Regions from separate parts of the Massilia timonae genome, predicted to be linked through region 2. Evidence: predicted binding sites of a transcription regulator. Region 2 holds the regulator's gene; the other holds the start of a gene.
What was found. Region 2 encodes FNR, which switches genes on or off when oxygen is low (the NO sensors DNR and NnrR bind a similar motif). Its sites were predicted from a motif close to TTGATNNNNATCAA; they were not measured.
Positions count from the first base shown of each region.

Region 1: oxc (oxalyl-CoA decarboxylase) is a predicted target of FNR. The motif match lies at 2,733-2,746, and genes of this name have one in related genera.

Region 1 is NZ_JRYB01000001.1:5,944,886-5,961,055, reverse strand. Features, by position in the region: gene LO55_RS25565 (HAD family hydrolase) at 1-106, shown strand, start outside; gene LO55_RS25560 (fumarylacetoacetate hydrolase family protein) at 217-984, shown strand; gene LO55_RS25555 (2-dehydropantoate 2-reductase) at 1,002-2,018, shown strand; gene LO55_RS25550 (Crp/Fnr family transcriptional regulator) at 2,082-2,690, opposite strand; gene oxc (oxalyl-CoA decarboxylase) at 2,833-4,539, shown strand; gene frc (formyl-CoA transferase) at 4,627-5,877, shown strand; gene LO55_RS25535 (PAS domain-containing protein) at 5,962-6,390, shown strand; gene LO55_RS25530 (formate dehydrogenase subunit delta) at 6,566-6,817, opposite strand; gene fdhD (formate dehydrogenase accessory sulfurtransferase FdhD) at 6,814-7,671, opposite strand; gene fdhF (formate dehydrogenase subunit alpha) at 7,668-10,517, opposite strand; gene LO55_RS25515 (formate dehydrogenase beta subunit) at 10,541-12,100, opposite strand; gene LO55_RS25510 (formate dehydrogenase subunit gamma) at 12,097-12,603, opposite strand; gene LO55_RS25505 (substrate-binding domain-containing protein) at 12,721-13,791, shown strand; gene LO55_RS26850 (UCP032817 domain-containing protein) at 13,842-14,582, shown strand; gene LO55_RS25495 (DUF6387 family protein) at 15,084-15,953, shown strand; gene LO55_RS26580 (hypothetical protein) at 16,095-16,170, shown strand, end outside.
Region 2 is NZ_JRYB01000001.1:3,939,024-3,955,193, reverse strand. Features, by position in the region: gene LO55_RS16935 (hypothetical protein) at 1-204, opposite strand, end outside; gene LO55_RS16930 (hypothetical protein) at 201-641, opposite strand; gene LO55_RS16925 (formate dehydrogenase subunit gamma) at 652-1,746, opposite strand; gene LO55_RS16920 (hypothetical protein) at 1,756-1,974, opposite strand; gene fdh3B (formate dehydrogenase FDH3 subunit beta) at 1,971-2,642, opposite strand; gene LO55_RS16910 (formate dehydrogenase subunit alpha) at 2,676-5,495, opposite strand; gene LO55_RS16905 (formate dehydrogenase) at 5,513-5,731, opposite strand; gene LO55_RS16900 (TorD/DmsD family molecular chaperone) at 5,718-6,401, opposite strand; gene LO55_RS25950 (DUF2474 domain-containing protein) at 6,476-6,604, opposite strand; gene cydB (cytochrome d ubiquinol oxidase subunit II) at 6,604-7,611, opposite strand; gene LO55_RS16890 (cytochrome ubiquinol oxidase subunit I) at 7,616-9,100, opposite strand; gene fnr (fumarate/nitrate reduction transcriptional regulator Fnr) at 9,328-10,089, shown strand; gene LO55_RS16880 (AraC family transcriptional regulator) at 10,094-10,852, shown strand; gene LO55_RS16875 (DMT family transporter) at 10,911-11,849, shown strand; gene LO55_RS16870 (transporter) at 11,890-12,705, opposite strand; gene LO55_RS16865 (SDR family oxidoreductase) at 12,767-13,813, opposite strand; gene LO55_RS16860 (penicillin-binding protein 1A) at 14,033-16,170, shown strand, end outside.

The DNA.
Region 1 (16,170 bases), 2.0 Mb from region 2:
CCTGGCCGCCAAGGAACGCTGCCACGCGCAGCTGAGCGCCGCTGGTTGCAATCCGGGCGCCTTCATCGACTGGTCCGCGCTCCAGCAGCGGCAGATCGGCGTGTAGACACCAACGGCTGGGCAGAGATTTTCGAATCTTAACCGTGGTCAAGGATATACGGAAATCGTTCTTCCACAATCAGCCCATCCACCGACCCGACGTACGAGAGACATCATATGATCCGACACTGGATACGCTTCCAACACCTCGACACCGTACGTTTCGGCACGATCGAGGGCGACAAGATCCGGATCTTCAAGGGCGATATGTTCGACAGCCCGCGCCGCACCGACCTGGCGGTGAACCTGGACGAGGTCGAGGTGCTCACGCCGTGCGTGCCCGGCAAGGTGCTGGCGATGTGGAACAATTTCCACGCGCTTGGCCAGAAGCTGGGCCTGGCGCCCCCGGGCGAGCCGCTTTACCTGATGAAGCCATCGACCTCCTACCTGGCGCCAGGCGGCACGATCCGCAAGCCGCTGTGCGAGGGCAAGGTGGCGTTCGAGGGCGAGCTGGCGATCGTGATCGGCCGCCGCTGCAGCGCCGTCCCGGTCGAGGAAGCGCCCGACTACGTGTTCGGCTATACCTGCGCCAACGACGTCACCGTGGGCGAGATCATCGGGCGCGACCCGACCTTTCCCCAGTGGGTGCGCGCCAAGGGCTTCGACACCTTCTGCCCGTTCGGCCCGGTGATCGCCACCGGGCTCAACCCGGCAATGCTGGTCGTGCGCACCACCCTGAACGGCGAGGTGCGCCAGGATTACCCGATCAACGACATGGTGTTTCCGGTGGCCGAGCTGGTCAGCCGGATTTCCCAGGACATGACATTGGAGCCGGGCGACCTCCTGCTGTGCGGGACGTCGGTCGGCGTCGGCTCGATGCGGCCGGGCAGCACGATCGAGGTAGAGATCGACGGCATCGGAAAGCTCATCAATCGGTTCGAGTAAACGACAAGGGGTGGGTCATGAAGATCGCAGTTATCGGAGCGGGAGCAATCGGCGGCCTGGTCGGCGCCAGGCTGGCGCTGGCGGGCGAGGAGGTGACGTTCATCGTGCGGGGCGCCAATCTGGCGGCGATCCGCGCGAACGGCATCAAGCTCATCGAGATGGACGGGGAGGAGAAGATTGCCTCGCAAGTGCGCGCGACGGACGACTATGACGCGGCCGGCGAGCAGGACCTGGTGATCCTGGCCCTCAAGGCGCACCAGGTCGATGGGGTGTCGGCCCAGATCGGCAAGCTGTTCGGGCCGCGCACCGTGGTGGTGACGATGCAGAACGGCATACCGTTCTGGTATTTCCACCGCCATGGCGGCGAGTTCGACGGGCGCACCGTGCGCAGCGTCGATGCCGGCGGCGAACTGGCGCGCCGGATTCCACCCGAGCGGGTGCTCGGCTGCGTGGTTTATCCGGCCGCCGAACTGGTGGCGCCGGGCGTCATCCGGCACATCGAAGGCGCGCGCTTCCCGCTGGGAGAACTGGACGGCACGGCGAGCGAGCGGGTCAATGAAGTCTCGGCCTGCTTCCAGAACGCCGGCTTCAAGTCGCCGGTGCTCGACAATATCCGCGCCGAGATCTGGCTCAAGCTATGGGGCAACGTCTGCTTCAACCCGATCAGCGCGCTGGCGCATTCGACCCTGGTCGACATCTGCCAGTACCCGCTCACACGCGAGCTGGCGGCGGAGATGATGCGCGAGGCGGAAGCGGTGGCAACCAAACTGGGCATCACCTTCCGCGTGCCCCTGGACCGGCGCATCGAGGGCGCCGCCCAGATCGGCAAGCACAAGACCTCGATGCTGCAGGACGTCGAGGCGGGCCGGGGGCCGGAAATCGATGCCCTGGTCGGGTCGGTGATCGAGCTGGCGCGCATGACCGGCACCCCGACGCCGCACATCGATTCGGCGTATGCGCTCGTCAAGCTGCTGGAGCAGACCATGACCGAGGAGGGTGGCGGGGTAAGGCTGCAGAGGCTGGTTACGGCCTGAGCGGTATTCCAGAGCGAAGGCGCCGGCCGGGCCAGTCCCCGCCGGTGCTTTTGCTTTCCGCCTTCAGATCTTGCCCCGATTCTTCAGGCGGCTCAGCGTTTCCGGCGACAGGTTCAGGTACGCCGCCAGTTCTTTCTTGGGCAGACGTTCGAACAGGTCGGGGTGCTTGCGCATGAAACGGTGGACCCGGCCCGGCGCATCGAGCAAATGCAGCGTGATGGTGTGCGCCATGATGGCGCTCATCAGGTTCATGACCTCGTACTCGAAGGCCTGCTTGACGATGCTGTGACTGCGCATGAAGTCGACCCATTGCGGCAGCGGCATGCGCGCCACCCGCACCTTGGTGACGCAGGCGATGCTGAATGGTGTCGGCGTCTTGAGGCACCAGGCGGCGTAGCTGGTTTCGATGTCCCGCTCCGCCGAGAAGCGCAGGATCATCTCCTTGGCTTCCTGGTTCGAGACCTGGCGCTTGAGGATGCCGTCCAGGATGAAGTACTGCGACATCTCGTGCACCCCCTGGTTCAGCAGCAAGTCGCCCTTCTGGTGGTTCTCGATCGTCAGGTACGGCTCGAGCGCCGCCATTTCGCTGTCGCGCAGTTCCTTGAGCACCACGTTTTGTTTCAACTGCAGACGAATGATGTTTCGTTCGGAGTGATTTGCAATAGTCGTCATGACGCGGCCGTTTAGCGAGATTCTCGCATCATGCGGCCAAAATTGACCATGGTCAATGAGACAAATCAGGCGCGCTGGCTATGATGGTTTGCGGGCGATACACACCGCGTTCTGCCCGGATCGACAATAACTGGAGACAGCAATGACTAACCTCGTATCGGTAGACGTGACCGACGGCTTCCACCTGGTAATCGATGCGCTAAAACACAACGACATCGATACGATCTTCGGCCTGGTCGGCATTCCGATTACCGACCTGGCGCGCCTGGCGCAGGCCGAAGGAATGCGTTTCATCGGCTTTCGTCATGAACAGAACGCCGGCAACGCCGCGGCAATCGCCGGCTACATGACGCAAAAGCCAGGCATCTGCCTGACGGTCTCGGCGCCGGGCTTCCTCAACGGCCTGACCGCGCTGGCCAACGCGACCACCAACTGCTTCCCGATGATCCTGATCTCGGGGTCGAGCGAACGCGAGATCGTCGACCTGCAGCAGGGCGACTATGAAGAAATGGACCAGCTGAACGCGGCCAAGCCCTACGCCAAGGCGTCCTACCGCATCAACAAGGCCGAGGACATCGGCATCGGCGTCGCGCGGGCGATCCGCGCCGCCGTCTCGGGCCGCCCTGGCGGCGTCTATCTCGACCTGCCGGCCCAGCTGCTGGCGCAGACGATCGAGGCCGGCCACGCCAAGCGCTCCCTGGTCAAGGTGGTCGACCCGGTGCCGCGCCAGATCCCGGCCCCGGACTCGGTGCAGCGCGCGCTCGCGCTGCTCAAGGGCGCGAAGAAGCCGCTGATCCTGCTCGGCAAGGGCGCCGCCTACGCCCAGGCCGACGCCGACATCCGCGCCCTGGTCGAGCGCACCGGCATTCCTTACCTGCCGATGTCGATGGCCAAGGGCCTGCTGCCGGATACCCATGCCCAATCGGCGTCGGCGGCCCGCTCCTACGTGCTGGCCGAGGCCGACGTGGTGGTGCTGATCGGCGCCCGGCTCAACTGGCTGCTGTCGCACGGCAAGGGCAAGACCTGGGGCAAGCCCAAGCAGTTCATCCAGATCGATATCTCGCCGACCGAGATCGACAGCAACGTGGCGATCGCCGCGCCCCTGATCGGCGACATCGGTTCCTGCGTGGCGGCCCTGCTCGACGGGCTCGACGGCGCCGGCATCGCGAAGCCGGACGCGGAATGGCTCGGTCCGATCGCCGAACGCAAGGAGCAGAACATGGCCAAGATGACGGCCCTGCTCAATCGCGATGCGGCGCCGATGAACTTCCATACCGCCCTGCGCGCCATCCGCGACGTGCTCAAGCAGCATCCGGACATCAACCTGGTGAACGAGGGCGCCAATACCCTGGACTATGCGCGCAGCATCGTCGACCAGTACCAGCCGCGCAAACGTTTCGACTCCGGCACCTGGGGCATCATGGGCATCGGCATGGGCTACGCGATCGGCGCGGCCGTCGTCAGCGGCAAGCCGGTGGTCGCGATCGAAGGCGACAGTGCCTTCGGCTTCAGTGGCATGGAGCTCGAGACGATCTGCCGCTACGAGCTGCCGGTGACGACCATCATCTTCAACAACAACGGCGTCTACCGCGGCACCGACGTCAACCCGACCGGCGGCAAGGACGTCGCGCCGACCGTGTTCGTCAAGAACGCCCGCTACGACAAGATGATCGAGGCCTTCGGCGGCATCGGCTACCACGCCACCACCCCGGAAGAGCTGACCCGGGCGTTAGCCGAGGCAATCGCGGCCGGCAAGCCCGCCCTGATCAATGCCGTGATCGACGAGACCGCCGGCACCGAGAGCGGCCGCCTGACCAATCTGAATCCGCAAAGCAACGCAAAGAAGTGATATAGCCCAGCGACACGCACGACCGCCGGCGCCCACGAGGCCGCCGGCGGGGCCCGCAATATCGACTGAACAAAGGAGACTGACATCATGAGCAAACCACTCGAAGGCATCAAGATCATCGATTTCACCCACGTCCAGGCCGGCCCTGCCTGCACCCAGTTGCTGGCCTGGTTCGGCGCCGACGTGATCAAGGTCGAGCGTCCCGGCGCGGGCGACGTCACGCGTTCGCAGTTGCGCGACATCCCCGGCGTCGACGCCCTGTATTTCACCATGCTCAACAGTAACAAGCGCTCGCTGACGCTCGACACCAAGACGCCCGAAGGCAAGGAAATCCTGACCAAGCTGATCAAGGAGTCGGACGTGCTGGTCGAGAACTTCGGTCCAGGCGCGCTCGACCGCATGGGCTTCACCTGGGAGCACATCAAGGAACTGAACCCGGGCATGATCGTGGCCTCGGTGAAGGGCTTCAGCGACGGTCACCACTATGAAGACCTGAAGGTCTATGAAAACGTGGCGCAGTGCGCCGGCGGCGCCGCGTCCACCACCGGTTTCGACGACGGCCCACCGACCGTCAGCGCCGCCGCCCTGGGCGACAGCAATACCGGCATGCACCTGGCGATCGGCATCCTGACCGCCCTGCGCGCGCGCGACACCACGGGCAAGGGCCAGAAGGTGGCGGTGTCGATGCAGGACAGCGTGCTGAATCTGTGCCGTGTGAAATTGCGCGACCAGCAGCGCCTGGACCGGGTCGGCTACCTGGAAGAGTATCCGCAGTACCCGCACGGCAAGTTCTCCGACGTCGTGCCGCGCGGCGGCAACGCCGGCGGCGGCGGCCAGCCGGGTTGGGTGCTCAAGTGCAAGGGCTGGGAGACCGACCCCAACGCCTACATCTACTTCACCATCCAGGGCCATGCCTGGGCGCCGATCTGCAGGGCGATCGGCAAGGAAGAGTGGATCGACGACCCGGCCTACACGACCGCCATCGCGCGCCAGGACAAGATCTTCGACATCTTCGGCACGATCGAGGAATGGCTGAAGGACAAGACCAAGTTCGAGGCGGTCGACATCCTGCGCAAGTTCGACATTCCCTGCTCGCCAGTGCTGTCGATGAAGGAAATCGCCGCCGACCCATCGCTGCGCGCCAGCGGCACGATCGCCGAGGTCGAGCACAAGGAACGGGGCACCTACCTGACCGTGGGCAGCCCCATCAAGTTCTCGGACATGAAGGTCGAGATCAAGGGTTCGCCGCTGCTGGGCGAACACACCGACGAGGTGCTGGAAGGCCTGGGCTACAGCAGCAAGGAGATCGCGGCGCTGCACGAGAAGCGGGTGGTGTGATCACGGGCCTGGCTGGATAAAACGAGAGTCTGGTGCGCGTCGGCGGTGTGCGACGCGCACCTGTTTTTTATGGGGGAGACAAGCATGCAAGCCGACATCGATTTTCAACAATTGCTGCAGGCGCTGGGCGACGGCGTCATCGTCTGCGACGCGAAAGGCGACATCACGTTCTGGAACGCCGCCGCCACGCGCATCTTCGGCTTCACCGAAAGTGAGGCGATCGGACAGTCGCTGGACCTGATCATCCCCCAGCGCCAACGCCAGCGGCACTGGGACGGCTATCACAAGACCATGGCCACGGGCGAGACGCGCTATGGCGCCGACGTATTGCGGGTGCCGGCTGTGCACAAGGAAGACAAGCCACTGTCGATCGCCTTCACGGTGGCGCTGTTGCACGGGCCGGGCGGGGAAGTGTCGGCGATCGTCGCCCTGGTGCGCGACGAGACCGAACGCTGGGGGGAAGAACGCAAGCTGCGCGCGCGGCTGGCGCAGCTCGAGACGGCGCAGGCTTGATCCTGTTCATCCAGTCTCGCTCCACGCTAGTCCCGTAATGCAAGAACGTCATTCCCGCGTAGGCGGGAATCCAAGTCCGTCGACCAGCCACTCCGTCAAAGCGTAGTAGCGACGCGTAGAACTTAGATTCCCGCCTACGCGGGAATGACGCGCCTGGGCCGCGGGACGTGGGACATCAGCCGGCGTCGCCACCCGGCGGCGGCGGCATGTGCTCGCGCCGGTGCTCCAGCAGTGCCTCGATCACCATCGGGCTGAGTCCCTCACCCTGCGTGTCGTCGATGTGCGAAAACAGCCGACTGCGCATGCGCGGCGCCCAGAAGCGCTGCAGGTGGTTGGCGATTTCGGTGCGCCCTTCCTGGGGATCCGGGTAGGACGCGAAGAAGGTGCCGATCTGGTTGGCCATGGTGACCAGGTTGTCGATGTTCATGCGGACTCCATAGCGATGTTGGCGCCGTGGGCGTAGGCGACGTAGTCGTCGCCGCGGGCGAAGGCGACCAGGGTCAGGCCGCAGCCGAGCGCGGTGCGCACGGCGAGGGCGGTGGGGGCGGACATGGCGACCAGGGCGCCGATGCCGACGGTGGCGGCCTTCTGCACCATCTCGACGCTGGCGCGGCTGGTGATCACGCAAAAACCGTCGGCGAGATCGGCGCCATTCATGTGCAACCCCCCGATCAGCTTGTCGAGCGCATTGTGGCGGCCGATGTCCTCGAACGCCGCGCGCGGCATGCCGTCACGGCCGCACCAGATGGCCGCATGGGTGGCGCCGGTGATGCGATTGAGCGGCTGCTGGGCCCTGGCATGGATCAGGGCGCGCCGGATCGCCGCGCCCGACAGCGCCCGCGTCGGCGCCAGCCAGGGCAGGGGACGCACCACCTGGGCCAGGCTGTCGACCCCGCACAGGCCGCAGCCGGTGCGACCCGCCAGGTTGCGCCGCCGCTCCTTGAGACGCATGAATGCGCCGGCGGCGAGGTCGACGTGGGCGGTGATGCCGCTTGCAGCGTGTTCGATCTCGACGCCATAGCATTCGGCGGGCGAGGCGATGATGCCTTCGCTCAGCGAGAAACCGAGCGCAAACTCTTCCAGGTCGGCGGGCGTGGCCAGCATCACCGCATGCGAGACGCCGTTGTACTCGAGCGCGACCGGCACTTCCTCGGCCAGTTCGTCCTGGGCGCTGCGCAAGGCGCCGCCGTGCATGCGCGTCACCGTCATGCAGGCGCTCGGGAAGTGCTGGACGGGCGCCTGCACGCCGCTATCCGCATCCATGTCGAGGGCGCAGGTCATGCGACCGGCTCCGCCAGGCCCAGCTGCATCTGGTTGAAGCGGGCGTATTCCAGCTGCCAGTCCGACTGCTGCTGAACCGGCATCACCTGCACCGCCGTGACCTTGTATTCGGGGCAGTTGGTCGCCCAGTCGGAATTTTCGGTCGTGATGACGTTGGCGCCCGATTCGGGGAAGTGGAAGGTGGTGTAGACCACGCCCGGCTGCATGCGCTCGGTGACCATCGCGCGCAGCACGGTCTCGCCCGCGCGGCTGTGGATGCCGACCCACTGGCCATCCTCGATGCCGCGCTCCTGGGCGTCGTGCGGATGGATCTCGAGCCGGTCCTCGGCGTGCCAGCGCACGTTCTCGGTGCGGCGCGTCTGGGCGCCGACGTTGTACTGCGACAGGATGCGGCCGGTGGTCAGGATCAGCGGATACTTGCGCGTCACCTTCTCGTCGGTGGCGACGTACTGGGTGATGATGAAGCGGCCCTTGCCGCGCACGAAGCCGTCGACGTGCATGGTCGGCGTGCCTTCCGGCGCCTCGTCGTTGCAGGGCCACTGGATGCTGCCCAGTTCATCGAGGCGGCGGTAGCTCACGCCGCTGAAGGTCGGCGTCAGGCGCGCGATCTCGTCCATGATCTCGGACGGGTGGCGGTAGTTCATCGGATAGCCCAGCCGGTTCGACAGCGCCACCGTGACTTCCCAGTCGGCATAGCCGGCCCGCGGCGGCATCACCTTGCGCACGCGTGAGATGCGGCGTTCGGCATTGGTGAACGTGCCGTCCTTTTCCAGGAACGAGGAACCGGGCAGCAGCACGTGGGCATACTTGGCGGTCTCGTTCAAGAAGATGTCCTGCACCACGATGCACTCCATCGCCTCGAGCGCGGCGGTGACGTGCTGGGTGTTCGGGTCGGATTGCACGATATCCTCGCCCTGGCAATACAGGCCCATGAAGCTGCCGTCGAGGGCCGCTTCGAACATGTTCGGGATACGCAGCCCCGGTTCGGCCTGCAGCGGCACGCCCCAGGCTTGCTCGAACAGGGTGCGCACGGTGGTGTCCGAGACGTGGCGGTAGCCCGGTAGCTCGTGCGGGAAGGAGCCGATGTCGCACGAACCCTGCACATTGTTCTGCCCGCGCAGCGGATTGACGCCCACCCCGGCGCGGCCGACGTTGCCGGTGACCATGGCCAGGTTGGCGATGCCCATGACGGCGGTCGAGCCCTGCGCGTGTTCGGTCACGCCCAGGCCATAGAAGATCGCGCCGTTGCCGCCGAGCGCATACAGGCGGGCGGCGTCGCGCACCTGCTGCGCCGGCACGCCGGTGATCGCTTCCATCGCTTCCGGCGAATTCTCGGGCTGGGCGACGAAGGCGCGCCACTGCGCGAAGGCGCGCAGGTCGCAGCGCTCGGTGATGAAATCGTTGGCCATCAGGCCTTCGGTGACGATCACGTGGGCCAGCGCGCTGATCATCGCGACGTTGGTGCCGGGCCGCAGCTGCAGGTGGTAGTCGGCGCGGATGTGCGGCGACTTGACCAGGTCGATGCGGCGCGGATCGATGACGATCAGGCGCGCGCCCTGGCGCAGGCGCTTCTTCATGCGCGAGGCGAACACCGGGTGGCCGTCGGTCGGGTTGGCGCCGATGACCAGGATCACGTCGGCCTTCTCGACCGACTTGAAGGTCTGGGTGCCGGCCGATTCGCCGAGCGTCGTCTTGAGGCCGTAGCCGGTCGGCGAGTGGCATACGCGGGCGCAGGTGTCGACGTTGTTGTTGCCAAACGCCGCGCGCACCAGCTTCTGCACCAGATAGCCTTCTTCATTGGTGCAACGCGACGAGACGATGCCGCCGATCGCATCGCGACCGTGCTTGGCCTGGATGCGCTTGAACTCGGATGCCGCGTAGTCGAGCGCCTCGTCCCACGACACTTCCTTCCATGGGTCGGTGATCTTCGCGCGGATCATGGGTTTCAGGATGCGGTCCTTGTGGGTGGCGTAGCCCCAGGCGAAGCGGCCCTTGACGCAGGCATGGCCCTCGTTGGCCTTGCCGTCCCGGGCCGGCACCATGCGCACCACCTCGTTGCCCTTCATCTCGGCCTTGAGCGAGCAACCGACCCCGCAATAGGCGCAAGTCGTGGTGATGCTGTGCTCGGCCTGGCCGAGCCAGATCACCGATTTCTCGGTGAGGGTGGCGGTCGGGCAGGCTTCGACGCAGGCGCCGCACGAGACGCATTCGGACTGCATGAACGGTTCGTTCTGGCCGGCCGACACGCGCGCATCGAAGCCGCGCCCCGAGATGGTCAGCGCGAAGGTGCCTTGCGTCTCCTCGCAGGCGCGCACGCAGCGGTTGCACACGATGCACTTCGACGAATCGAAGGTGAAATAGGGATTGCTCTCGTCCTTCTTGAGCTTGAGGTGGTTGGCGCCCTCGTAGCCGTAGCGCACCTCGCGCAGGCCGGTGACGCCGGCCATGTCCTGCAGCTCGCAGTTGCCGTTGGCGGGGCAGGTGAGGCAGTCGAGCGGGTGGTCGGAAATGTACAGTTCCATCACGCCCTTGCGCACTTCTTGCAGCTTGGGGCTCTGGGTGCGCACGATCATGCCCGCTTCGGCCGGCGTGGTGCACGATGCCGGATAGCCGCGGCGGCCTTCGATCTCCACCAGGCACAGGCGGCAGGAGCCGAACGGCTCCAGGCTGTCGGTGGCGCACAGCTTGGGGATGTTGATGCTGTTCTCGGCCGCGGCGCGCATCAGCGAGGTGCCGGCCGGGACGGTGACCTGGACGCCGTCGATGGTCAGGGTGATCATCTCGGTGGCGACGTCGATGTCTTTCGCCGGGGTGCCGAAGTCGCGGGTGAGGATGGTTTCGATCATTGCCTTCTCTCCTGGGCAGCCATTCAGGCGGCCATTTCGTCGCCGGCCACCTGGCCGAAGTCTTGCGGGAAGTGGTTCAGCGCCGACAGCACCGGGTAGGGCGTCATGCCGCCCATCGCGCACAGCGAACCGTTGAGCATCGTGTCGCACAGGCTGCGCAGCAGGATCACCTGCTGCGGGCGCTCGACGCCGGCGCGGATCTTGTCGATCACCTCGACGCCGCGGGTGGAACCGATGCGGCAGGGCGTGCACTTGCCGCACGATTCGACGGCGCAGAATTCCATCGCGTAGCGCGCAAGATGCGCCATGTCGGCGCTGTCGTCGTGGACCACGATGCCGCCATGGCCCAGCACCGCCCACAGGGCGGCGAAGGCTTCGTAGTCGAGCGGGGTGTCCCACTGCGACGGCGGCAGATAGGCGCCCAGCGGGCCGCCCACCTGCACCGCCTTGATCGGACGGCCACTGGCACTGCCGCCGCCGTAGTCGTACAAGATCTCGCGCAGCGTGGCGCCGAACGCCAGTTCGATCAGGCCGCCGTTCTTGATATTGCCGGCCAGTTGCACCGGCAAGGTGCCGCGCGAGCGCCCCATGCCGAAGTCCTGGTAATACTGCGCGCCCTGGTCGAGGATGATTGGCACCGAGGCCAGCGACAGCACATTGTTGATGACGGTCGGCTGGCCGAACAGGCCGGCGAGCGCGGGCAGGGGCGGCTTGGCGCGCACCACGCCGCGTTTGCCCTCGATGCTCTCCAGCAGGGCGGTCTCTTCGCCGCAGATATAGGCGCCGGCGCCCTTGCGCACCTCGAGCTCGAAGGCGCGGCCCCTGCCGGCGACGTTGGGGCCAAGGAGGCCCGCGCGCGTGGCCGTTTGAATCGCGTGATTCAGCGCGGCGATCGCATGCGGATACTCGCTGCGCACGTAGATGAAGCCGCGCGTGGCGCCCACCGCGAGGCCGGCGATCGTCATGCCTTCGATCAGGACGAAGGGATCGCTTTCCATGATGATGCGGTCGGCGAAGGTGCCGGAATCGCCCTCGTCGGCATTGCAGACGATGTATTTCTGGTGGCCAGGCGCGCGCAGCACCGTGTTCCACTTGATCCCGGTGGGGAAGGCGGCGCCGCCGCGTCCGCGCAGGCCGGAGGCGGTGACCGCGGCGACGATGTCGGCGCCGCTCATGGTCACGGCCTGGCGCAGGCCGCGGTAGCCGCCATGGGCCTCGTAGTCGCGCAGCGACAGCGGATCGGTGACGCCGCAGCGGGCGAAGGTCAGGCGGGTCTGCCGGGCCAGGTAGGGAATCTGCTCGACGAGGCCGAGCGCCAGGCGGTGCGTGGATTGGCCGTCGTGGAAACCGGCGTCGAACAGGGCGGCCACGTCGCTTTCATCGACGTTGCCGAAGCCGATGCGCCCGCCTGGCGTCTCGACTTCGACCAGCGGTTCAAGGTACAGCAAGCCGCGGGTGCCGTTGCGCACCAGGTCGATCGCGATGCCGCGCCGCGCGGCCTCGCATTGGATCGTGGCGGCGACGTCGTCGGCGCCCAGGGCCAGCGCCGCCGAATCGGCCGGGACGTAGATGCGTACGCTCATGCTGCCTCCTTGGCCTTGGCGGCCACTTTCGCGACCAGCTTGTCGAAACGCGCCGGCGTCACGCGGGCGTGGACGGCGTCGTTGATCATGATGGCGGGCGCGGTGGCGCACTGGCCGAGGCAGTACACCGGCTCCAGGGCGAAGCCGCCGTCGGCGGTATGCGCGTGCAGGTCGCAACCGAGGGCTTGCTGGACATGCGACAGCAGGGCGTCGCCGCCCATGCTCTGGCACGCCTCGGCGCGGCAGACCTGCACCGTGCAGCGCGCCGGCGGCGTGGTCTTGTAGTAGTGGTAGAAAGTGATCACGCCATGCACCTCGGCGCGCGAGAGATTGAAGCTTTGCGCGAGTCCTTCGACCGAATCGGGCGGGATGAAGCCGAGCCGGTCCTGGATGGCGTGCAGCACCGGCAGCAGCATGTCCTGGCCGAGCAGGCCATTGTGCGCATGGAGTGCGAGGATGTCGCCGATGACGCGACGCGGGTCAAGGGTATCTGGTGCATTCATGGGTGTCTCCATCTCTGCCTTGCATATGTTTATGGGAACATATATAACGGCTTTTATGTACTGCTCCGTCCAGAGTAGCACCCGTTCTGTAGGTGTTCAATATGAAGGATTTTGCATATGATCAGAGTGGAGATACGGCCGGACTGGATCGTGCGCGACGCCGCCGGCCAGCCGACCGCGCTGCCGGCGCTGCTCGGGCTGTTGCTCGCGGTGAGCGAGCTCGGTTCGATCAGCAAGGCCGCCACGGCGCGCGGCATGTCCTACCGCCATGCATGGGGATTGCTGCAGCAGTTCTCGCGACAGTTCGGCGTGGAGCTCGTTCACAAGGTGCGCGGACAGGGCACGGTGCTGTCTCCGCTCGCCGAAAAGCTGATGTGGGCCGACCGCCGCATCCACGCCCGCCTGACCCCCATGCTCGACAGCCTGGCCTCGGAATTGCAGCAGGAACTGGCGCGGGTATTGGTCGGCGACGCCCAGGTGCTGCGCCTGACCGCTTCGCACGGGTTCGCGGTGGCCGCGCTGGTGACGCAGCTGAACGAGCATGGCGTGACGGTCGACATCAATTACCGCAGCAGCAGCGACGCGGTGGCGGCGCTGGCGCGCGGGGAGTGCGACCTGGCGGGCTTTCATTTGCCGGTGGGAGAACTGGAGGGAGCGGCGGCGGCCAAGTACCGGCTTTGGCTCGATCCCGAGCGCCATGCGCTGCTGCACCTGGCGTACCGCATGCAGGGGCTGTTCGTGGCCAAGGGCAATCCGAAGGGCATCACAAGCCTGGCCGACCTGGCGCGCCACGATCTTCGTTTCGTCAATCGCCAGAAGGGGTCGGGGACGCGGGTGCTGCTCGAACTGTTATTGGCCGACCTTGGCGTCGACCCGGCGGTGATCAACCGCTCCGGCACCGCCGAATTCACGCACGCGGCGGTGGCGGCCTATGTCGCCAGCGGCATGGCCGACGTGGGCTTCGGCGTCGAAACGGCGGCGCGGCGCTTCGATCTGGATTTCATTCCGGTGATTCGCGAACGGTACTTTTTAGCCTGCGACGCCGGCGCGCTGGAGACGCCGCTCCTGACGTCTGCCCAGGCGGCGATGGCGGGCGGCGCTTTCCGCGAGGTGCTGTCGGGGTTACCTGGCTATGATGGCGCCATGAGCGGCGACCGGCTCGATCTGCACTTCCTGTTCCAGGGGTAGAGGCGGGCGCGGTATGATATGAGCCATGTCAACCGAGATCATGGCGGCATATGGACTGGATCGATGACTGGCGCGTGCGCCGCGAGCTGCGGCGCACGCGCTATCGTGAACAGCTGGTGCAGCTTGCGCCGGCCTTGCATGTCTACTGGCAGCGTGTCGGACCGGAAGAATTTCCGGGCATGCCGACCGGACGCCTGTTCTTCCATCGGGCCGCTGTTGGACTGATGGAATTCTTCGATGCATCCACACGACGCGGCAAGCCGTGCGCGTTGCCGTCGCTAGCCGCGGACTCGGTCTGGCACGCGTGGATGCGCTGGGACGCCGACGATCTGGCGCGCTTTTGCCGGCGCCACTTCGGCACTGCGATCGCGCACCTGCCGCAGTCGGCCCTCGACCGCACGGCCCTGGCGCAGACCCTCGTCGGCTGCCGCGCGCTGGACGGGCAGCCGTCCCACGGCCCTGGCCTGCCGCCGCTGTTCGCTCTCGACGCCCGGCTGCACATGCGGAACGGCCACGGCTACTGGATCGAGCATGGCGACATCGTGTACCGGCGGCTCGATGCGGCAGGCCGCAGGCAGGGTTCGGCGCACGTGCATCCCGATCTCGCCCTGCCGGCGTTGTTCGCTGCGGGCCTGGTCAGTGAACTGACTTACCTGGCGTTGTTGAAGAAACCAGGACCGGAGGCGCACACAGGCGATGGCGGCATCGCCGTTTTCGATTCCGCTGGCGGCAGCGACGGTTGCGGCGGTGGTGGGGGCGGTGGTTGCGGCGGTGGCGGTGGCGGAGACTAGATTCCGGCGCTGGTGAAAAAAAGACCGCGCGAGCAGGCCCTCGTCGCCGATGCATCATGCCGTCACTGGCAAAACGGTCACGAATCAAGGGTTTGACATTCAGACAAGGCCTCGAGAATAGATTTTCTCGTCGATTCAAGATTGAGAGAAGCGGTCCGGCGAGCTACTACAGTTGAGGTTTTGTCCGAATGTCAGATTGACCCCCGCTATGACTCGCTACGACCTGACCCTCGATACCGTGCATCAACCGGACCTCGAGCTGGGGCTCATGGTGCCCGCGCTTTGCGCTGGGCCAGAGTGCCCGTACTTTCACTTCCGTTTCCATACCCTCTTTCAGGGTATTAATCGTCGCATCGTGCTCCTAGCTGGTATGCAAGCACCTTAGAAGTGCTTAAGATATCGAATGCACCGTTTGTTGAACGGCTCAAAAAATAGATATGTATATTTTTGCGCGGGCAAGCTATCTAACATAACGCGCAACCAAAAATAATTCCGAACATTATGAAAAGCAAGAAGATATCACGCGACATTCCTCCTTGGTTTGATTTAAAAAAATACGATATCGTTCCTAGCTTTGGGGCATTCGAGTGGGCATGTAATTTAGATATTCGGAACACCATCCTTCGCTCTGAGCCAAATAATGAGCATGCTGTAGCGTTGCGAGATCTAATCAAAAAATATGGGGCGATACCGAAAAATGTATGCGATGAGTACGTCCGCGGTGAGATGGAAATTTTTCAAGAGCAAGGGTGGACGGGAGAACTCGTTTACGATCTACCGATTCATCGCGCTCATCAAATCTACGAGTGGATCAAATGGGATACCCTTCTTCAGTACAATTTAGCGGTCATTAAGTATCAACATATTTTGAATCGAGAGCGCTCGTGGCCGTTAGACGAATTTGAAGAGAAAATATCAGATTGGCATAAAAGTATCTTCTTGCGCGGAAGCTATGATAATTTCTATGACGAATACGGCGACTTTTCCCCACATATTTGCGTCGAGCTGGAAGCGCCAGATGACGTCCTAGTCGACGCCTTCAAAGCCTGGCTCCACTCGCAGAGACAGAAGGATGAGCTACAAAAACTTTCGATCAATGCTGGCAGAAAAAGAGGGAAGTGGAACTTTGATAAGTGGATTGATTATTCCGTGTTGCCATATCTCGACTTGAAGATGCACGAAGTCGAGATCAGTTCGAAACTGACTCTTCACGCTATTGGTGATGCGATTTTCGGTCTTGAAGTCGAATTTGACACCACAGAAGCCGTTCGCAAAACAACCAGCGTGTACGCCAGTGAAGCGCTTGCTGCTAAAAATTCCTTAGGGGCTCACGGCTATTATGAGAAGGCTCGAAGGCAGGAAAAAAACTGAACACTATTTTTTCCGGAAAAATGCTGTCCTCTGGAGCATCTGGAAAAAATCTACCCCCGTGCTGTCCCCTGACTTGAGTTCGGGAGGGTTCTAGGATGTCCTCGTGGCCGTGTGCGGCCGTAACTAATCGAGGCGACCTACATGTATCAACTTAAAGAAGCTCAGAAGAATTCTGATGACACGACCCAGCTGTCGAACGCAACGCAACACCCCATCG
Region 2 (16,170 bases):
GGCGCGCTGGCGCCACTGGCCGCTGATCCGGTCCATCGACGCGTTCAACGCTTCCTTTTCCTTGGCCGCCCTGGCGTCGGCCTCGGCCTTTTTCGCCGCCGCGGCCTGGGCCTGGGCCGGCGATGGCGGCGGCAGGGCCGCCCACGATGCGCCGGCCAGGCCGGACGCCAGCGCCAGCACGCATTGCAATCGCCTGATCGTCATCGCGTTCCTCCTGATTGTCCCTGCGGCGCCGCATTGTTGGCCGCCGGGGCTTCGGTGCTTCCCGGCGCCGGCGCGACGGGGCGGTTCTCGCCCGACGGCAGCTCGCTGCCTGGACGTCCGGCGCTGGACGGCTGGGTGACGCCGCTCGACGGCCCCTGGCCGGTTTCCCGGGTCTCGCCGCCGGTTTCGGCGCCGCTGGTATTGCCGCCCGAACCGCCGGCGATGCCTGGCGTGCCGCCGGCATAGGTGGCGTCGGTTTCCGGCCGCGCCGTGCGCGCCATGAGCTGGCCGCTGGTCATGCCGCCGGACGACACCTGTCCGGGGTACTTGGTCTGGATCACGCCATTGGCGGCGGGCGCCTGGCCGCGGTCGCAGGCGGCCAACGCGCTGGCCAGCAGCGCTACGGCGCCCAGGACCGATGCATCGAATCGTTTCATCGTCATTTCCTCAGTGCGCCGGGCCGGGTTGCGGACGGCCGCCCTGGCCCGGCACGTCGCGACCGGGCACCATGCGTCCGTCCTTGTCCATGCCGGGCGGCACGCCCGTCTTCATCTGCTCGTACCACAGCTGGTGGTGGGCCTTGGCCCAGTTCTCGTCCACCGTGCCGTAGCGCATCGCCTCATAGGCGCCGGGCGTGCCCCAGGTGCCGATGTAGGCGTGGCCCATGGCGGCCGCCATGTACATCGCGGCCGCGCCCACATGCAGGACGTTCGCCACCTGCATCACGTAGCGGGTCTGGCCGACGGCGAAGTCGAGCACCAGGCCGGTGACCGACATGATCAGGCCCAGCAACGCGACACCACCCCAGAACCAGGTCTTTTCGCCCGCATTGAAAAAGCCGGCCGGGACATGCTTGTGGCTGATCAGTCCCCCGCCCTGCTTGACCCATTGCCAGTCGGCGCGGTTGTAGAAGTTGCGCTTCAAGAAGGTGAAGAACATCAGGATCGAGCACAGGATGAACAGCGGCCCGACGAAGTTGTGCAGGTATTTCGAGATGATCGCCACCCAGGAGAACAGGTCGTGCCCCATCCATGGCAGCATGATCTTCTTGCCGTACATGATGATGATGCCGGTGATGCCGAGGGCAATGAAACTGAAGGCCGTGGCCCAGTGTACCTGGCGTTCCCAGCGGTTGAAGCGCTGCATCTTGCGCCCTGCCTCGGCCACCTGGTTGGCCGGGCCGATGGTCCGGTAGAACACGAAGATCGCCAGCGGCACGGCCAGCAGGATGAAGCCGGCGATGGTCGCGAGCGGCCCGTTGCGCAGGTGGCGCCAGGTGTTGCCGCCGCGCTGGACGATGACGTTGCCCTCCTTGCTGCCGTATTGGCCCAGGTAGTGCCGGTCCATGTGCACGCGGCCCGATTCGGATTGCAGCAGGCCGGGGTCGGGCACCACAGAGTCGGCCTCGATCTGCAGCATGGTCTGCTCTTCGGCATACGCCGGCGTGGCGCGCTCGTTCTTGACGCCGGCCCAGCTGCTGGACAGCGCCAGCGTCGCCACCAGGAGCAGCATCGCGCGCAACACATTCAGATTCGCTCGCATGTCGTCTCCTCAGGGATTGGCCCGGTTGTATTCGTTCTGCTTGCCGTTGCGATTCTCGACCGTGGCCCACCAGGCCAGCCGGTCGTTGTGGAAGCGGCGCTGGTAATGGCGGTCGTCCGGCTTGCCGGCGTACTCGCCCTTGAGCCATGGCGGGTGCTGGTCCACTTCGAGGCAGCCGGCCAGCAGCACGGCCGGCAGGATCAGCGCGCATGCTTTGAGGAGCTTCATGTCGGGAACCTCCCCGCGTGGTTCTGTGAATCGCGCACGTCCTGGTTGACGCGCGGCGAGTCGCCCTCGGCCTTGTACTGGCCACCGCGTTTCGGCCTGCCGTAGGCGATCTTCCAGCCCCACAGCTGCGGGCCGTAGCCGCGCGTCTCGACCCGCTGGCGGTAGATGTCGGCGATGATGTTGGCGTCGCCGCCCAGCAGCGCCTTGGTGCCGCACTGCTCGGCGCAGGCCGGCAGCTTGCCTTCGGCGATGCGGTTGCGGCCGTATTTCTTGAACTCGGCTTCCGAGGTATCCGGTTCCGGGCCGCCGGCGCAGAAGGTGCACTTGTCCATCTTGCCGCGGTGGTTGAACAGGCCGGTCTCGGGGAATTGCGGCGCGCCGAACGGGCAGGCGTAATAGCAGTAGCCGCAGCCGATGCACTGGTCCTTGCTGTGCAGGACGATGCCGTCCTCGGTGTGGTAGATGCAGTTGGTCGGGCACACGGCCAGGCACGGCGCGTCGGTGCAGTGCATGCAGGCGACCGATACCGAGCGCTCGCCGGGGATGCCGTCGTTGATCGTCACCACGCGGCGCCGGTTGATGCCCCAGGCCAGTTCGTGCTCGTTCTTGCAGGCGGTCACGCAGCCGTTGCAGTCGATGCAGCGCTCCGTGTCGCAGATAAACTTCATTCTTGCTGGCATAGTCAGTCTCCTGTCGGCTCGTCAGGCGCGCACCACGCGGCACAGCGATACCTTGGTTTCCTGCATCATGGTCACGGCGTCGTAGCCGTAGGTCCAGCCAGTGTTGATGGCTTCGCCGCGCACGATCGGCGCCCCATGCTCGGGATAGTGCCGTTCCAGGTCCTCGCCCATCCACCAGCCGCCGAAGTGGAACGGCGCCCACACCAGGCCCACCGGCACCCGCTCGGTGACCATCGCCATCATCTTCAGGCGCGCGCCGGTCGGGGTCTCGAGCCACACGTATTCGCCCAGCTTGGCGCCGATCTGGACCGCGTCGCGCGGATTGATCTCGACGAACATGTTTTGCTGCAGCTCGGCGAGCCAGGGGTTGGACCGGGTTTCCTCGCCGCCGCCCTCGTACTCGACCAGGCGGCCCGAGGTCATGATCAGCGGAAAGTCTTTCGAATAGTCGACCGCCTGCACCGATTTGTACAATGTCGGCAGGCGCCAGTGATTGGCCTTGTCGTCGTAGGTCGGGTACTTGGCCACCAGGTCGCGTCGTGGCGAAGCCAGCGGTTCACGGTGGACCGGCACCGGATCGGGGAAGTTCCAGACGTTGCAGCGCGCCCGCGCATTGCCGTACGGCGCGCAGCCGTGGGCGATGACGACCCGGATGATGCCGCCCGACAGGTCGGTCTTCCAGTTCTTGCCCTCGGCCATGGCCTGCTCGGCCGGGGTCAGCTCGGCCCACCAGCCCAGTTTTTTCAGGAACACGTGGTCGAACTCGGGGTAGCCGAAGTCCAGCTCGCTGTTCTTGTTGGTCGAGCCGTCGGCCGCCAGCAGGCTCGATCCGTTGTGCTCGACGCCCCAGTTGGCGCGGAACGGCAAACCGCCCTCGGCCACGCTCTTGCTCAGGTCATACAGGATCGGCGTGCCCGGATGCTTCATCTCCGGCGTGCCCCAGCATGGCCACGGCAAGCCGTAGTAGTCGCCCTTGCACGGGCCGGAATCGGCGCGCAGGGTGGTCGGGTTGAACGTGTGCTTGTTTTCCATGTGCAGCTTGAGCCGCTCGGGCGAGCAGCCCGTGTAGCCGATAGTCCAGCACGAGCGGTTGATCTCGCGCAGGATGTCCTCGACCACCGGCTCGTTGTGCACCACCTTGATGTTCTTGCACAGTTCCTCGGCGAAGCCGAGTTTTCGCGCGAACAGGTACATGATCTCGTGGTCGGTCTTGCATTCGAACAGCGGCTGGATGACCCGCTCGCGCCACTGGATCGAGCGGTTCGAGGCCGTGCACGAACCCTGGGTCTCGAACTGCGAGGCGGCCGGCAGCAGGTAGACGCCGTCGGTGCGGCCATGCATCGCCGCCGTCATGCTCGGATAGGGGTCGATCACCACCATCATGTCGAGCTTTTGCATCGCCGCCTTCATGTCCGGCAGCCGGGTCTGGCTGTTCGGCGCGTGGCCCCAGTAGAACACGGCGCGCAGATTGCTCGGCTGATCGATGAACTGGTTTTCTTCGTTGACCGCATCGAACCAGCGCGACACCGTGATGCCGGGCTTTTCCATCAGTTCCTTGGAGCCGAAGCGCGACTTGATCCATTCGTAGTCGACGCCCCAGACGTTGGCGAAGTGCTTCCAGGCGCCTTCGGCCAGGCCGTAGTAGCCGGGCAGCGAATCGCCGTTGGGGCCGACGTCGGTGGCGCCCTGCACGTTGTCGTGGCCGCGGTAGATGTTGGCGCCGCCGCCGGGAATGCCGATATTGCCCAGCACCAGCTGCAGGATCGACAGCGCGCGCACATTGGCGGTGCCGACGTGGTGCTGGGTGATGCCCATGCACCAGACCACGGACGAGGGACGGTTAGTGGCCAGCATCTCGGCCGCCATGCGCACCGCCGATTCCGGCACGCCGGTCACGTCCGACACCTTGTCGGGCGTCCATTTCATGACTTCGGCGCGCACGTCGTCCATGCCCCAGGTGCGCTCTTCGATGAATTTCTTGTCTTCCCAGCCGTTATTGAAGATGTGCCACAGGATGCCCCACACCAGCGGGATGTCGGTGCCCGGCCGCACGCGCACGTAGTGGTCGGCAAAGCGCGCCGTGCGGGTGAAGCGCGGATCGATGACGATCATCTTGGCGCCCAGCTCCTTGGCGTGCAGGAAGTGCAGCATCGAGATCGGGTGCGCCTCGGCCGGGTTGGAGCCGATGAACAGCACCGCCTTGCTGTAGTGCAGGTCATTGAACGAGTTCGTCATCGCCCCGTAGCCGAAGGTCTGGGCCACGCCGGCGACGGTGGTCGAGTGACAGATGCGGGCCTGGTGGTCGCAGTTGTTCGAGCCCCAGAACGACATGAACTTGCGCAGCAAATACGCTTGTTCGTTATTGTGCTTGGAGCTGCCGATCAGCATCAGCGCATCCGGTCCGGCCTCCTTGCGCAGGTGCAGCAGCTTGTCGCCGATCTCGTCGATCGCCTGGTCCCAGGAGATGCGCTGGTATTTGCCGTTCACCAGCTTCATCGGATAGCGCAGGCGGTGCTCGCCGAAGGCGTGCTCGCGCACCGAGGCGCCCTTGGCGCAGTGGGCGCCCATATTGATGGGCGAATCGAAGGCGGCCTCTTGCCGCACCCAGACGCCGTTAGCGACCACCGCGTCCACCGAACAGCCGACCGAGCAGTGGCTGCACACGGTGCGTTTCACTTCGGTGGGCACCGGGGTGTTCGGCACCGGATCGGCCTGGGCCGGTTCGATCACGTTCAGCGGCAGGTGGCGCGCCAGGGCGCCGGCGCCGGCGGCAACGCCGGCCCCGACCAGGAAGCGGCGCCGTTTCAGGGCGCTGTCGCGCGTAGACTTGACCAGTGACATGGGATTCCTCTGCTTGCCTACCAGTAGGCGGCGGTGGCGTAGTAGCGGCGGATGTGATCCGTCTCGTGGTAGCCGCGCTTGACCTTGGGGTCCGGCGCGGCCGGTGCGGCCTCAGGCGCCGCGCTCGCCGGGGCGGCGGCAGCGGCCACCACCAGCGCGCCCAGCGGGGCGGCCTTCAGGAAGCCGCGCCGCGCCGGGTCGGGCTGGTCCGGCGTCTGTCGATCATGCTTGCTCATCGGTGTCCTCTCCTACTGCGAAGCTCTCGGCCTCGATTGCCAGGAAGGCCTGCGCGAAGCGCGCGACCAGGCGGTAATAGTTGGCGCCCTCGGCATTGGCGATGTCGTCCAGCGCGCGCATGCACCAGCCGCCGATGTGGGCCTCGAAGAACTGGCGCTGCGCCGTTAGCGGCTGGCGCCGGATGCCGGGGGCGCCGGCGACCAGCACGCGCATGGTCTCGCACAGCGCGCCGAGGTGGTCCTCGAACTCGCCCCGGCCCCGCATGCGCGCCAGGCCAAGCCGCGCCAGGTCGTCGCGCAGCAGCGCCAGCGGCGTGTCGTTCATGTAGCCGGCCAGGTAGCGCGAGCCATACGGGTCGACCGGCGGCGTGCCGATGCTGACGAACAGCGCGCTGAATTCATCCTGCACCACCTGGGCGTCCATCACGCCGGACGCCACGGTCAGGTGTTCCCACGCACGCTCCAGCGCCGGATCGCCGCCTTCGGCCAAAATAGGATCGCTGGACGCAAGCGCTTCCAGCAGCGCCGCGTCGGGCGCCGCCAGCAGCAGGCGCGAGAGCAAGGCGTAGAGGTCGGCCCTGGCCTGGTCTTCGCCGCTGGGCGACATGGCAGGCGCAGAGACCGCGACGAAGGCGGCGTTGACGGACGTGCTCGCACTTGTAGATGACACTGTCGATCACTCCAGTTGTTCAATTTGTATCGCCAGTGTAGACGCCGATTCACATTGAGCGCGCACAGTTGCGCCTAGCGCATTCCGGCGGCATGCATGACAATTCTTATGAGAAATGCGACGAGCGACAGGGTGACGACGCCGCCCAGCCACAGCAGCGCCATCCACCCCAGCCGGCGCAGCCATTCGCGGCGCGCGGCCATCAGTGATACCCCGCGTCATGCTTGACCTTGCCACGGAATACCCAGTACGACCACCCCGTGTACATCAGGATGATGGGCAGGATGAACAGCGTGCCGACCAGGGCGAAACCCTGGCTCTGCGGCGGCGAGGCGGCTTCCCAGATCGTGATCGCGGGCGGCACCACGTGCGGCCAGATGCTGATCGCCATGCCGCTGTAGCCGAGGAAGATCAGCGCCAGCGCCAGCACGAAGGGCTGGCGGAACGGCTGCCGGGCCAGTGAGCGCAGCAGCAGCGCCATGCACAGCACGACCAGGATCGGCACCGGCGCCAGGAAGGCGATATTGGGGAAGGTGAACCAGCGCTCGGCCACCGCCGCGAAGCGCAGCGGGGTCCAGATGCTGACCGCGACGATGGCCCCCAGCAGCAGCCAGGCGAAAGGCCGCGCGACCTGGATCATGCGCGCCTGCAGTTCGCCCTCGGTCTTCATCACCAGCCAGGTGGCGCCCAGCAAGGTGTAGGCGATCATCACGCCGACGCCGGCCAGCAGCGGGAACGGCGCGACCCAGTCGAGCGGCCCGCCGGCGAAGCTGCGCCCCGAGACCGTGATGCCGTCCAAAAAGCCGCCCAGGGTCACGCCCTGGAAGAAGGCCGCCGCCACCGAGCCGCCGATGAAGGCCTTGTCCCACAGGTGGCGCTCGTGCTCCTTGGCCTTGAAGCGGAATTCGAAGGCCACGCCGCGAAACACCAGGCCGATGAGCATGAAGATCAGCGGCAGGTAGAGCCCGGACAGGATGATCGCGTAGGCCACCGGGAAGGCCGCCAGCAGCCCCTCCCCGCCCAGCACCAGCCAGGTCTCGTTGCCGTCCCACACCGGCGCGACCGAATTCATCATGGTGTCGCGGTCGCGCTTCTTCGGCGTGAACGGGAACAGCATGCCGATGCCCAGGTCGAAGCCGTCCAGCAGCACGTACATGAAGACGGAAAAGAAGATGATCAGGATCCAGATGACGGATGTGTCGATGCCCATGGTGTCAGCTCCGCGTCGGTGGGTTGCCGCCGTCGCGGTCAGCGCCGTGGTCGGGACTGTCGTCGATATTGCCCTCGATGCTGTCGTCGTTGTCGACGTTGGCCGCCGACAGCGGCCGCATCGGCGTGCGCCCTTCGCCCGACCCGCCCTCGGGCGGCTTGTTGAGGGCGAAGTGCTGCGGCCCCTTGTTGATGAGGCGCAGCAGGTAGACGGTGCCGGCGCCGAACACGAACACATAGGCCACGACGAACATCGCCAGCGTCACGGCCATCGTGGTGACACTGTGCGGCGAGACCGCATCGGCGGTGCGCAGCACGCCGTAGATCACCCACGGCTGGCGGCCGACCTCGGTCGTGATCCAGCCGGCCAGGATGGCGATCAGGCCGGCCGGCCCCATCAGCAAGGCGAAGCGCAGGAACAGGCGCTTGCCGTAGATCCGCCCTCCCCGCCTGAGCCACAGGCTCCAGGCCCCAAGGGCGATCATCAACAGGCCCAGGCCGACCATGACCCGGAAACTCCAGAACACGATCAGGGAATTGGGGCGGTCTTCGCGCGGGAACTCCTTCAGTCCCGGGAACTGGCCGCTCAGCGTATGGGTGAGGATGATGCTGCCCAGGTAGGGAATCTCGACCGCATAGCGGGTTTCTTCGCGCTCCATGTCGGGAATGCCGAACAGGATCAGCGGCACCGCCTCGCCCGGCGTATTCTCCCAGTGCCCCTCCATCGCCGCCAGCTTGGCCGGCTGGTGCTTCAGCGTATTGAGGCCATGGAAGTCGCCGATCACGGCCTGGATCGGCGCCACCAGCAGGATCATCCACATCGCCATCGACAGCATCTTGCGCACGTTCTTGTTGTCGCGTCCGCGCAGCAGGTGCCAGGCGGCCGAGGCGCCGACGATCAGGGCGGTGGCCAGGTAGGCCGCCACCACCATGTGCATCAGGCGGTAGGGGAACGAGGGATTGAAGATGATGGCCAGCCAGTCGACCGGGATCATGCGCCCGCCCTCGATGGCATAGCCCTGCGGCGTCTGCATCCAGCTGTTGGCGCCCAGGATCCAGGTCGACGAGATCAGAGTGCCGATGGCCACCATGCAGGTGGCGAGGAAGTGCAGCTGCGGCCCCACCCGGTTCCAGCCGAACAGCATCACGCCCAGGAAGCCGGCCTCCAGGAAGAAGGCGGTCAGCACCTCGTAGGTGAGCAGCGGGCCCATGACGCTGCCGGCGAATTCGGACAGGTAGCTCCAGTTGGTGCCGATCTGGTAGGCCATCACGATGCCCGACACCACCCCCATGCCGAAGGCGACGGCGAAGATCTTGAGCCAGAAGTGGTACAGGTCGACGTAGACCTGGCGCCTGGTCTTGAGCCAGCACGCCTCGAGCACGGCCAGGTAGCTGGCCATGCCGATCGTGATCGCGGGGAAGATGATGTGGAAGGAAATCGTGAAGGCGAACTGGATGCGCGCTAGTTCCAGGGCTGTAAGACCAAGCATGCAAACTCCCCCGTATCGATGGCGCCAAGTAGATCACGACATCGGCCTCGCACGATTGGCCATATCATTTTTATCATTGTTGAGTGGTTTTTGAACACATGCCGACCGGTTCGCAACAAAAGTTCATGAAAACTTCCCAATTTGGTGCAAATTTCGAGCTTGCCGGCCGGAATGCTCAGCCAAGGGGTCTATAATTTGCGGTGTACTGAACAAAGTGACCATCCCTCATGAGCCAGCCCCTGTCCCGGCAAGCCGAGCCGCCCCTGAACATCCACGCGCTCAAGTCCTGCGCCCAATGCAGCATGCACCAGCTGTGCCTGCCGATGGGCCTGGAAGACGCCGAGATCGACCGCCTGGACAAGATCATCGGCCGCCGTCGCCGCCTGGAGCGCGACGAGCGCCTGTACGGGGTGGGCGAGTCGTTCCGCAACCTGTACGCGGTGCGCTTCGGCCACTTCAAGACCTACCAGGTGAATGCCGCCGGCGAAGCCCAGATCACCGGCTTCCAGATGGCCGGCGAGCTGCTGGGCATGGACGCGATCAGCGGCACCCACCATTGCGATGCGGTGGCGCTGGAAGACTCGGAAGTATGCGAGATTCCGTTCGCGCGCCTGGAAGACCTGTTCGGCGAGGTGCCGACGCTGCTGCGCCACTTCCACCGCATCATGAGCCAGGAAATCACGCGCGAGCAGAACGTCATGCTCCTGCTCGGCAATATGCGCGCCGAGCAGCGCTTCGCCGTGTTCCTGGTCAACCTGTCGGCGCGCTACGCCGCCCGCGGCTATGCGGCCAACCGCTTCCAGCTGCGCATGTCGCGCGAAGACATCGGCAACTACCTGGGCCTGACCATCGAAAGCATCAGCCGCCTGCTGTCGCGCTTCAAGAAGCAGGGCTGGCTCGAGGTCGACAAGCGCGAAGTCACCCTGCTGGATCCGGTCAAGCTGAAGGCGTTGGCGGCCGGCACCGACGCCTGCAGCCCGATGGCGTGAGCCCATGACGCCCCAGCCCGCGTGCGACCTGCACCTGCGCAGCTATGACTGCGTGCACTGGGGCGACCGCCATGAATTCGCCCAGCTGGTGCTGCCGGTGCACGGTGAAGTCGTGCTCGACATCGAAGAGCGGCGCGGCCGGCTCGATCCCCTGCATGGCGCGCTGGTGGCGCCCGGCGCCTGGCATGCGCAGTCGAGCCCGGGCGCCAACGGCTCCCTGATCGTCGACGTCGACGGCGCCGCCTTCGGCAGTGGCCCGTGGCAGCGCCTGCTGGAACGGCCCTTCGTCACGCTCGGCCCCGCGGCGCGCAAGCTGGTCGAGTTCATGGGACTGATGGCACGCGAGTCCACTCCGCCCCGCTCGCTGGTGCAGGGCTGGGTGCCGCTGCTGCTCGACACCCTGAGCCTGGACGCGCCGCGCGCCACCTCGCGCCTGGCTGCCCTGCTGGCGCGCATCGAGGCCGCGCCCGGCCTGGCCTGGAGCACCGAGTCGATGGCGCGCGCCGCCAACCTGAGCGTCAGCCGCCTCCACGCGCTGTTTCGCGAAGAGCTGGACAGCACGCCGCATGCCTGGCTGCTGCGCTGCCGCCTGGATTGCGCGCGCAGCCTGTTGACGCACGGCGCGCGCAGCGTGGCCGACATCGCCCTCGCCTGCGGCTTTTCGGACCAGGCCAGCCTGACGCGGGCGATGCGTCGGATACTCGACACCACGCCCGGCGCCTGCCGGCGTGCGGGTCAGGAGAAACCGCCAAAATCGCGGTAGTCCCGGCCAAGACCGATCCCACGTCCGGATCCGAGAATCTCTTCAAAGGAGATTCATCATGTACATCGCTACTGGCGCGGGCGGGCTGTCCCGCTCCACCCTGCTCGGCATCGGCGCCGGCATCGCCGCCGGCGCGCTCTGGGGCCTGGTCTTCCTGGCGCCGGAACTGGCGCCCGGATTCCTGCCGATCCAGCTCTCGGCCGGGCGCTACCTGGCCTATGGCCTGGTCGCCGCCATCCTGATCGCCCCGGCCTGGGGACGGCTGCGCCGCCATCTCGGCTGGCCGGCCTGGCGCAGCCTGATCTGGCTCAGCCTCACCGGCAACATCGTCTACTACCTGTTCCTCGCCAACGCGGTCCAGTTGGGCGGCGTGGCCATGGCCTCGATCGTGATCGGGCTGCTGCCGATCGCGGTCACCCTGGTCGGTTCGCGCGACCGTCACGCGGTGCCGCTGCGCCGCCTGCTGCCGTCGCTGCTGCTGAGCGGCGCCGGCCTGGCCTGCATCGGCTGGGAGTCGCTGTCGGCGTCCGGCCCCGGCTCGGCCGCCGGCCTGGCATGCGCCTTCGGCGCGCTGGTGTCATGGACCCTCTTCGCGGTGCACAACAGCCGCTGGCTGGCGCGCATCGACGGGATCTCGCCGCATGAATGGAACCTGCTGGTGGGCGTGGTGACCGGGCTGATGGCCCTGGCGCTGGCGGTGCCGGCCTTCGTGCTGGCGCCGGGCGCGCACACGCTGCCGGCCTGGATGCAGTTCGGCGCCCTGGTCACCGCGGTCGCCATCCTGTGCTCGGTGGTCGGCAACGCCCTGTGGAACCACGCCAGCCGCGCGCTGCCCCTGAGCCTGATGGGCCAGATGATCGTGTTCGAGACCATCTTCGCGGCCCTGTACGGCTTCTTGTGGGAGGCGCGCTGGCCGAGCGGGTTCGAGACCGCCGCCCTGGCGTTGCTGGTCGCTGGCGTGGTCTCGTGCGCGTCGGCGCACCGGGGCGCGCACTGATCCCGTCGGCACAGCGCTGGCTGGTGAAGTCGCGGCGACCTTAGCGCCGCACCGACAGCCCGAACGCCAGGCCCAGGTCGGGCGTCTGTCGATTCAACCCATGCACCACCATCGCATCGACCTGGCAGTTCTGGTTCAGGCGCCAGCTCACGCCGGCGTCGACCTGCATCCGGTCGCCGCCATGCGAGGCGGACGCGATCTGCGGCGCCGCCACTTCAAGGAATCCCTGGACGCGCTCAGTGAATTTCTTGCCCAGCGACGCCGCCAGGATGCCGTAGTGGTAGCGCGCGCCGTCATCGTCGACATCGGCCCCTGCGCCCGGCGTCACGGCCAATGACCAGCCTTGCGGCAGATCCCACTCGGCCGCCAGCACCAGCTGCGGCAGCACACCCTTGACCCGCAGCGCCGAGCTGCCGCTTGGCAGCGCTACACTGCCAATCAGCCCCAGCGCAGGATGTACGCCCTCTCCCTCGGCAAAGTGCCACTTGAATCCGATCGACGTGGCATTCCAGCCCGCCGTCGTGGTGCGCGCGCGCGTGGCCGGATCGAGCTCGTGCTCGATGCTGCGGCCGTCGGTCTCGATGCGCAGCTCGGTCGTGTCGCCCAGGCCGATACGCAGCAGCGCAGGCGTACTCAAGGTGCGCAGGTGCAGGTCGTCGTTGCGCTGGCGATCCCAGTTGACGCCGATCTCGAGCTGCAGGCGGCCATCGCCGACCACCTGGCTGGAGTTGGCGACGTTGGGGCGGTCGGGATTGATGACATCGCCGTCATCGGCGAAGGCGAACTGGGCGCTGCAGGCCAGCACCAGGAACGCCGCCTGACGGCGCGGGCGCGTAAGGGTTGGTGGAAACATCATGCGGTCGGATAAACGAGGTCGGACATGGTATACGAAAGTCGAGCCGGCGCCAGTTGCCGCATCACGGCAGCCAGCGGGCGGCGCGCAGCCGCTCGATGGCGCTGACGATCGTCGCGCCGGGCTCCACCGCTTCGGTAAAACCGGCGCGCCGGATCTTGCCCATGTCCGACACCATGTCGAACTCGGTGTTGAACACGAAGTCGCCGAACCACCAGCCGACCTGCTTCTCGTAAGGCATCGACTGCAGGCCATGGCGCTGCACGATGCGCTCCCATGCCGCCGCCTTCAACGGCATTTGCTTCGCCAGCGAGAACGGCTGCGGCGGTCCCACCTCCATGTCGAAGGCCGCCGCGACCTGGCGCCAAACGCGCTCCCAGCGGAACGGCTCGTTGACCAGGTTGAAGGCTTCGCCGCGCGCCGCCGGATCGAGGGCCGCCCAGACGCTGGCGCGCGCCATCCAGTCGGCATCGGTGGTCTGGGCCAGCACGCCCGAGTACACCTTGTCCGTCCCCGGGAAGCGCAGCGGCGCGCCGGCGTCCTTGCTGAGCGCGGCGAACATGCCCATCACCATCGCGATATTCATCGGATTGCCGGCGATGTCGCCCACCACCACGTCGGGCCGCAGGATCGACCATTCGATCTCGCCGGCGGCGGCGCGCTCGCGCAGCAGGTCTTCCTGGGCGTAATAGAAGTTGGGCGTCATGTGGCGCGGGTCGTCCTCGTAGAACGGCGCCTGGGCATGGCCGAGGTGCACGCCATACACCTTGGCGCCCTGATAATGCACCACGCGCTGCAGCGGGGCGCCGACCGACGTCAAGCCGTCGAGCAGGTTGCGCAGCATGCCGCCATTGATCCGCTCCTCGTCGAGCAGGTCGGTCCCGCCCTTGAGCGCGGCGTAGAACACGTGGGTCGTGTCGCGCGCCGCTTCCAGGGCGCGCGCGGTGGCCTGGGCGTCGGTCAGGTCGACCTTGATGCTCTCGACACCGTCCACGAAAGTGCGCGGCAAGGCCCGCACCTGCCATTCCGGCCGTCCGTGCAGCTCGCGTACGACCGCATTGCCGATGATGCCGCTGGCGCCGACGACCAATGCGCTATACCTGGTGCTCATCCATCTCTCCTCATGAAAACTGACTGGCGCAAGGATACCCGTTCCGTGCGTCCAGCGTCGTCCCGCGCCACGGATGCGCCGCTCGCCGGAGGCATGGCCAAGGTAGCGCCAGCCGCCCTGCGCAGGGGCGTGTCGCGCTACCTCGGCCTTTTCGCATGACCCGGGCGCCGCGCGACAGTATGATCGGCCGCGTTCGACCAACCGTCCACGAAAACCGCCATGCAACCACGTCGCCCCCTCGTCATCCTGCTTTCCGCCCTGCTGCTCGCGACCGCCACGCACGTGGCCGGCGCCTCGATCCTGCCGGACGTCCCCGACATCCAGGCCGTCACCGACTACCGGCCGAAGATCCCGCTGCGCGTCTACACCGCCGACAAGGTGCTGATCGGCGAATTCGGCGCCGAGCGGCGCGAGTTCGTCTCGGTGGCCAAGATGCCGGCGCTGCTCAAATCGGCCGTGCTGGCGATCGAGGACACCCGCTTCTACGAGCACGGCGGCGTCGACTGGATCCGCGCGCTCGGCGCGGCCAAGGCCAATCTCGCCGACTTCGGCAGCCAGGGCGCGTCCACCATCACGATGCAGGTCGCGCGCAACTTCTTCCTGTCGCGCGACAAGACGCTGCCGCGCAAGCTGACCGAGGTTGCCCTGGCTTATAAAATCGAGAAGGCGCTCTCCAAGGACCAGATCCTCGAGGTCTACCTGAACCAGATCTATCTCGGCCAGCGCGCCTACGGCTTCGCCAGCGCGGCGCGCACGTACTTCGGCAAACCGCTGCCGGACCTGACCCTGGCCGAGATCGCGATGCTGGCCGGCCTGCCGCAGAACCCGTCCAGCAGCAATCCGGTGTCGAATCCGCAGGCGGCCCGCAAGCGCCAGCAGGTCGTCCTCAAGCGCATGCGCGAACTGGCGCTGATCACCGAGCCCCAGTACCGGCGCGCCCTGGCCGAACGCCTGCAGGTGCGCAGCGATGGCGCCACCCTGAATCCGCGCGCCACCTGGGTCGCCGAGATCGCGCGCCAGGCGGTCCATGCCCGCTTCGGCCAGGCGGCCTACGAACGCGGCATCACGGTCACCACCACCATCGTGGCCGCCGAACAGGATGCGGCCCACGAATCGGTGCGCCGCAACGTGCTCGCCTACGACCGCCGCCACGGCTACCGCGGCCCGGAGGCGCGTCTCGCGCTGCCGGCCGGCGCCGAAGAAAGAAAGGACGCGATCGCCGCCGCCCTGCAGAAACGTCCGTTTGTTGCCGGCTTGGCGCCGGCGGTGGTCGTCGCCGCGTCGCCCAGGCGGGTGCGCGCCCTGCTCGCCAACGGCGACGCTGTCGAGGTCACCGGCCCGGGCCTGGCCTTCGCCGCCGGCGCCCTGTCGAGCAAGGCCAAGGCCGCGATGAAACTGGCGCCCGGCGCCGTCATCCGGCTGGCCAGGGCCACCGACGGCTCTCCATCGATCGCCCAGCTGCCCGAGGTTGCCGCCGCCTTCGTCGCGCTCGACACCGAAACCGGCGCCTACCGCGCGCTGGTCGGCGGCTTCGATCACTCAATCCACAAGTTCAACCACGTGACCCAGGCCTGGCGCCAGCCGGGATCGAGCATCAAGCCCTTCGTCTATTCCGCCGGCCTGGAACGCGGCTTCTTCCCCGGCACGCAGATCCTCGACGAGCCGCTCGACTTCAGCGCCGAGAAGGCCTATGCCAACTGGTCGCCGCGCAACGACGACAATGTGTTCGAGGGCCCGGTCACGGTGCGCCATGCGCTGTCGCGCTCGCGCAATGTGCCCACCGTGCGCATGCTGCGCGCGCTGGACGTCGACTACGCCCGCGCGCACCTGGCGCGCTTCGGCTTCGACCCCGCGCGCCAGCCGCGCAACCTGACGCTCGGCCTGGGCACGGGCGCCGTCACGCCGCTGCAGATGGCCGGCGCCTACGCAGTGCTGGCCAACGGCGGCTACCGCGTGGAACCGTGGCTGATCGCGCGCATCCAGGATGGCGACGGCAGGGTCGTGTTCGAGCATGCGGCGCCGCAGCCGAGACAGGAAAGCGCCCGGGTGCTGGACGCGCGCAACGCCTTCATCGTCGACAGCATGCTGCGCGACGTCACCCGCGTCGGCACCGCGGCGGCGGCCTCGCGCCAGCTGCAAAGGGCCGACCTGGCCGGCAAGACCGGCACCACCAGCAATGCGGTCGACGGCTGGTTCGCCGGCTACGGCGGCCAGGTGGCGGCGGTGGCCTGGATGGGTTACGACGAACCGCGCTCGCTCGGCGGCCGCGAGTTCGGCTCGACCCTGGCGCTGCCGATGTGGGTCGACTTCATGCGCGTCGCGCTGGCCAGGACGCCGCAGCACGAACCGCTGCCGCC